DNA from 2 places in the Caballeronia sp. LjRoot29 genome. Region 2 is predicted to be linked to the other one. Evidence: predicted binding sites of a transcription regulator. Region 2 holds the regulator's gene; the other holds the start of a gene.

Region 1 (3,350 bases), on a different contig from region 2:
ATAAACGTTTGTAAAACGTGTAGGGGAGGCATGCCTCCCCGGAAAACGGATTTGGCAGACGCGTCTTTCGATGCGTCTGCCATTACTGCTTGAGGCTATTACTGGAGAAGCTTCAGAACTTGCTGCGGCAACGAATTAGCTTGTGCCAGCACCGAGATACCTGCTTGTTGCAGCACTTGCGCCTTGCTCAGGTTAGCCGTTTCTTGCGCGAAGTCGGCGTCCGTGATTTGCGACTGGGCGCCTGCCAGGTCGGTCGACTGTGCTTGCTGTGCCGACGAAAGCGACGTGAAACGGTTTTGAGCCGCACCCAGGGTTGCCTGGATGTTGTTCACCGTGGCGAGTGCGTTATCGATCGATTCCATCGCAGCGTTCGCGCCCGTTGCCGTGCTGACGTCGATATTCGAAACTGCCGGCGGGTTGTTGTTAGCGTTGATTGCGCCGAAGTTGCTGGTAGGAGCGGTGCCGCCAGTAAAGCTGATCGTTGCGCCGTTGGTAGCGGTAAGTGCTCCACCTTGGCCGTTACCAGGCGAAGTAGCGCCGAAGAGGGCCGCAGATACGGCGGACGACACTTGGTTACCGTTTTGATCAAAGACGTTCAGGTTGCCACTACCGTCCGACTTGAATGTAAGCGACGTGATGGCGCCTGATGTGCCGGCTGCAACATCCAGGCCCGTGGTCCCACTAATGCTGATGCCGCCTACCGTGCCAAGAGCGACCCCGGCCGCCGTAGGCGGGTTCGCTTTGTTAGCGGTGGAAATTGCTGCAAGCTCCGTTGCCGGATCGAGCGGGCTACCCGTTTTGGCTGCAAGCACGCCCGGCGTGGTCGTCGTGTCAAGCACGGCGGCGGCGATCGTGTTGGACAGGGTCTGGTTGTTTTGGTCGGTATAGGTAAAGCCGCCCTTGCCGTCCGAGAGGACGTTGATTGCGGTTGTTTCCGAACCCGTGCTTGACGAGGCGTTCCATGCAGCACCGGTCGAGTCGAGCGACACGGCGATCGTGCCAAGCGTCGCACCCGCTTGCACTTTGCCCGTTCCAAGCGCTGATGCCGACAAGCTGTTGGTAAGGTTCAAGCTGATCGTCTGGCCAACGTTCGCGCCGACCTGGAAGCTCACGTTACCGGCCGAGCCGTCCAGTACGTTCTTGCCGTTGTACGTCGTTTGCGAAGCAACGCGGTTCACTTCAGCGATTTGCTGCGCAACTTCTTGTTGCAGTGCTGCCTGGTCGCTCGACGAGAGCGAGCCGCTCGACGCCTGAACAGCCAGCGTACGAATGGTTTGCAGGCTCGAGGTGATCTGTGCCAGGCCGCTCGATGCCGTCTGGATCATCGACACACCGTCGTTCGCGTTCGACACGCCTTGGTTCAGGCCGTTGATCTGCGTTTGCATACGGTTCGAGATCGCCAGACCTGCTGCATCGTCAGCCGCGCTGTTGATGCGCTTACCCGACGACAGACGCGTGATAGCTTGCGACAGAGCGCTTTGCGAGGTGTTCAAGTTTTGCTGAGCGACCAGCGAGTTGAGATTGCTATTAATGCCGAGCATTTGGATTTCTCCTGAAAGAACTTAAAGGGCTGTTATGGCTACTGCGCGGTCCTGTTGCTTGGCGGTTCCCGAGCGTGGTAGCCGGCCGCCTACATGGGTTAGCGGCCCATGAAAAAAAAACTTGAGGACTTAGGTAAGAATTCGTAGGGAGAATAGTCGCCGGGAGTTGTCGAGGCGCCGCCTGCGAGTAAGCGGATTCGCGGGTATTCTTTTTCGATCCTTTTTCGTCTTCGCCCATCACAGCCCGGGAGCAACCATGCAGCACCGCACTATTGGTACGTCAGACCTCAAAGTCGCGCCGCTTGTTTTCGGCGGAAATGTATTCGGCTGGACAGCCGACGAACGCACGTCGTTCTCTATCCTGGATGCCTTCGTTGACCACGGACTTAATTTCATCGATACCGCCGACGTTTATTCCGCTTGGGTCGACGGCCACCAGGGCGGCGAGTCGGAGACGATCATCGGCAAGTGGCTCAAGGAAAGCGGCAAGCGCGACAAGATCGTGCTGGCCACCAAGGTCGGCATGCTGAGCACGCGGACGGGGCTGACGGCGGCGAATATCGAGGCGGCAGTCAACGACTCGCTGAAACGCCTGAAGACGGATTACATCGACGTCTACTTTTCTCATCGAGACGACGATAAAACGCCCCTCATCGACACACTCGGCGCATATCAAAAGCTGATTACGGCGGGAAAGGTTCGCGTGATCGGTGCGTCGAACTACATCGGTGAAAGGCTGGAAGAGGCGCTGAAGATATCGGCGAAAGAGGGTATTGCGGGTTATCAGGTGCTTCAGCCCGAATACAACCTTTACGATCGCGCCGGCTATGAGAACGATCTGGAACCGGTTATCAAGGCGCACAAGGTATCGGTTGTGACGTATTACAGCCTGGCTAGCGGTTTCCTGAGCGGAAAATACCGATCCAAAGCCGATACCGAGAATAGTGCCCGCGGCGCAAAGGTGTCGAGTTACCTGGACGACCGGGGCTTGAGAATAGTTAAGGCACTCATTAAAGTGTCGGAACGTCACGACACCGAGCCGGCGGCAATCGCGCTAGCATGGCTGATCGCGCGGCCTGGCGTCACCGCGCCGATCGCGAGCGCGACATCGGTCAAGCAACTCGAAACCTTGGCACACGCAACCCGGATCAGCTTGGCGCCTGAGGACATCGCGCTCCTCGACGAAGCGAGCAATCCGGACTGAAAATCGGGAAAAAGCACGCATCTTCATGGGGTTGCCTCGCTGCAAACCTCCGCAAATCGGTGTTTCGGGGTTGGCGACGGGGCGACGATCTGATAACATCTCGCCCGAATCGAGATTTTTGCCCGATGGCGCAGCTATTTTTAAGCGACGCCGGGCGGCCCGAAGTGCGCTGTTCCGTTTTTCGACAGACTGCGCATGCCGTGATCGGCGGTGAAATCCCACCTCTCTCTTTTCCGGCCTCCGTGGCCGCTTTGCTCGTGTCCGCTGTTGTTTGGGTGGACGATCGGAGTGCCGGCGCGCGGCGTTGCCTTGTGCAGTACGCTTCGCCGCGCAGTCAGAAAAACGTATCAGCGATTTAGGACTTCCATGACCACTATTGTTTTGAAAGAAAACGAGCCGTTCGACGTCGCGATCCGTCGCTTTCGCCGGACCATCGAAAAGAACGGCCTGATCGCCGAGCTTCGCGAACGTCAGTCGTATGAAAAGCCGACGACGGCACGCAAGCGCAAGAAGGCGGCAGCAGTCAGCCGTCTGCGCAAGCGTCTGCGCAGCCAGATGTTGCCCAAGAAGCTTCATTAAATCTTGGCAGGTGCAGCCTGATTGTT
Region 2 (3,350 bases):
GGGCGGCGTGCTCGACACCGTGATCCGCTACAAGCTGCCCGTGCATTACGTATCGACGGGACAGAAGGTGCCGGAAAACCTGTATGTCGCGACCAAGCGCTTCCTGATTAAAAGCGCCTTCTGCATCCCGCGCGACGGCTCGCCGTTCGTGCCGCAAGACGACGATGTGCCGCCGCTCCTGTCCGCGCTTTCCGCGCGCGCTTCCACCGAACTGCATGAGGTTCACTTTGGATAAGTTCGTGTCCGATCAGGCTGAAGGCCTGCGCCGGCTGCTGACGCGCAATGGCTCGCGGGTCGTCGCGGTGTGTGGCGCCCCGGCAGGTGGAATGGGCGGAAGCGGCAATACGTCGACGGTGGTGAACCTCGCGTCCGCCCTCGCCGCGCAAGGCAAGGATGTGCTGGTAATCGATGAACGCCAGAACGGGTTGTCGGTGACCCGGCTGGCCAAGGTGCCGGATAACGGTGCACTGGGCGCGGTCTTGTCCGGCAAGCGTTTTTTGCAGGACGCCGTCACGCGCACGCCGTTCGGCTTTTCGGTGATTGCCGCGCCTCGCGATGAACGCATCAGCCAGGACGCTGCGCATTGCCGGGTGCTGCTTGACGGACCCGCCGATGTCGTCCTGATCGATACCCAGCTCGATCGCAGCGGCGCGCTCTCAAATCTGGCCGTGCAAGCGCACGACTTCGTGATCGTGACCCGCGTAGCGCCCGCCGCGATCACCGAGGCGTACGCCTGCATCAAGCGTCTGCACTACGCACACGCGATCGGCCGGTTCCGGGTTGTCGTGAATCACGTGAAGAACGGCGCAGACGCGAAAATCGCCTTCGATAACCTCGCCGGCGTCGCCAATCGTTATCTCGCGGTGCAACTCATGCCTGCCGGTTGCGTAGCAGAAGATCCGCGCGTGGCGCGGGCGCATGAACTATCGCGTTGCGCGGTGGAAGCTTTTCCGGCGACGGCGGCCGCCCGGGATTATCGGCAGATTGCCGCTGAATTGCAGTACTGGCCGATGCCGAAAGCGTCGCAGTTTGAATGGCCCGTGCAGTCCTTGCGAGCGGAAACGCCGCACGGATTGGAGCGCTCGATCAACTCCGGCGCGGTTCGCCGCACGGAAACACCATTGATGCAGCTTGCGATGAGCAGCGCCGCGTCCGTGTGATGCAGCAAGAGAAGGAACAAGGTGAATGCGATGTATAACGCCCAGGGAAAACTGTCACAGTCCGAGGTCCTGACCCGCTACGCACCGTTGGTGCGCCGGCTTGGCCTGCAACTCGTGGCGAAAATGCCGGCTAGCGTCGATCTGGATGACTTGATCCAGGCCGGCATGATCGGTTTGCTCGATGCCGCCAGCCGTTATAAAGAAGATCAAGGCGCTCAGTTCGAGACCTACGCCAGCCAGCGGATTCGCGGCGCGATGCTCGACGAGTTGCGCGCCAACGACTGGCTTCCGCGCAGCATGCGCAAGACTTCGCGCGAAGTGGAATCCGCGGTGCACAAGGTTGAACAGCATCTTGGACGCTCGGCGAGCGAGCAGGAAGTGGCTGAGCATCTGAACATGCCGCTGATCGAATATCAGGCCATGCTGCAGGATCTGCATGGCAGCCAGTTGATCTATTACGAAGACTTCGACCGGTCTTCCGATGACGAGCCGTTTCTCGATCGTTATTGCGTCGATAAAGCCGACCCGCTTTCCGCGTTGCTCGATGGAAGCTTGCGTTCGGCGCTGGTCGAGGCAATCGATAAATTGCCTGAGCGCGAAAAGCTGCTGATGAGCTTGTACTACGAGAAGGGCTTGAATCTGCGCGAAATTGGCGCCGTGATGGAAGTCAGCGAATCGCGTGTCTGCCAGTTGCATAGCCAGGCCGTTGCGCGGCTGCGGGCCAAGTTGCGGGAACAGGCTTGGTCGGGCGTGGAGGCTTGAGTATCGGCGAATGAAAAGACGGATGGAAACCAGTCAGGTTTCGAAATCCGCGTCCGCCGCGAACTCTGTCTGGCCTTTGCCCAATGACTTGGCGCGATACATCGCGCGATCGGCGGCGCGCATCAGCACGGCAATATCTCTGTAGCCGGGACTCAAGTCCGGCGAGATCAGGCAAGCACCAATGCTCGCCGATACATTCACCACCCGGTCCTGCACCGACTTCATTTCCTCGAGCACCGCGTGCACGCCGTTTGCCACCGTCTGCACCGCGTGATTGCCCGTCACGTGCCGCGCCAGCACGACAAATTCATCGCCGCCTAGCCGCGCGACTGTATCGGTGGTTCTTACCCTTCTTGCCAGCAGGCCCGCGAAAGTTTGCAGCACGACGTCGCCGACTTCGTGGCCATAGGTATCGTTGACTTCCTTGAAGCCGTCGAGATCGATCATCAGCAACGCGGTCGCGCCTTCCTGTCCCGTCGATATCGCGATCATTGCCCGGCCGATGGTCTGCTCCAGCATGTAGCGGTTGCTCAAACCCGTGAGCGGGTCGGTGCCCGCCTTGAGCGCGAGGTCGCGGTTCGCACTGCCGAGCCGGCCGACCAGCACGGCGAGGTAGACCGATGCGCCGAACACACTCAAGCCAATCCCGAGCGCCGCGGAGCGATTGATCATCCACCACGGCTGCAGCACCGACAACGCGACGATGCCCACCATCGCCGTGACACACGACAATGCCAGCGTGCGCTTGCCGTAACGCCCGCCCGCGCCGATCAGAAAGAGGAAGACCGCCCATAGCATGGGCAAGGTGAGTGCGCCTCCGGCACCCAGGATCACGGTGAGCAGGGCCTGATCGGCGACAGTGGTGAATGCGAGGCGCAGATTCGACTGCCGTTGCATTCTGCTGATGATTAGCCGCGTCGCTACTCCATAGATCAGATAGAGCGCGAGCGCATGGAAGCTGGCAAAGGCGGCGGGCGTTGGAATGGTCCACGCCAGCACGCCGTACACGGCCGTTGCGAGGCCGCACAGTATGACTCTTAGCGTCGCCTGCTCTTTTTCCGGATCGAGAAAAGTCGACCACACGTAACCGCGGTGCCGATGCAAGGGGTCATTCGCCTGCCCCATTCTGAGTCTCCCTGATGTGCTGATCGATGCCGCGTTTTATGCAGTTTCTGCGTAGTGCAGAATTGCAATCGTACTGCGTCGCTAAAAAGTGGCCGAAAATCGCCTGATTCAGCCAGATTTTGGCGGACCGATGCTGATTCGTTACGATCCACTTGGGACGAGTGGTACGCACGCGGCGCGCCCGGGTATTTTGTTTTGGCGAGTTGCGTTTGTGCCTCGCTTGTTTTCGAATCGATGTTCGGACCTTCATTTGGCTTCTTGGCTTCTTATTCACTACGTAGATTTTTCGACGCCCGATGCAAC

The links. The regulator FliA, encoded in region 2, starts transcription of late flagellar genes. The targets are predictions, from matches to a motif close to CTAAAGTTTNNNNNNNNNNNGCCGNTA.
Region 1: ACSQ83_RS24720 (flagellin) is a predicted target of FliA. The motif match lies at 1,641-1,667, and genes of this name have one in related genera.

What each region holds. Positions count from the first base shown of each region.
Region 1 covers NZ_CAXUPU020000026.1:60,037-63,386, reverse strand. Annotated here, with positions in the region: gene ACSQ83_RS24720 (flagellin) at 99-1,541, opposite strand; gene ACSQ83_RS24715 (aldo/keto reductase) at 1,798-2,745, shown strand; gene rpsU (30S ribosomal protein S21) at 3,112-3,324, shown strand.
Region 2 covers NZ_CAXUPU020000005.1:68,259-71,608, forward strand. Annotated here, with positions in the region: gene flhF (flagellar biosynthesis protein FlhF) at 1-235, shown strand, start outside; gene ACSQ83_RS07755 (MinD/ParA family ATP-binding protein) at 228-1,160, shown strand; gene ACSQ83_RS07760 (RNA polymerase sigma factor FliA) at 1,191-1,922, shown strand; gene ACSQ83_RS07765 (GGDEF domain-containing protein) at 1,956-3,047, opposite strand; gene ACSQ83_RS07770 (Rieske 2Fe-2S domain-containing protein) at 3,344-3,350, shown strand, end outside.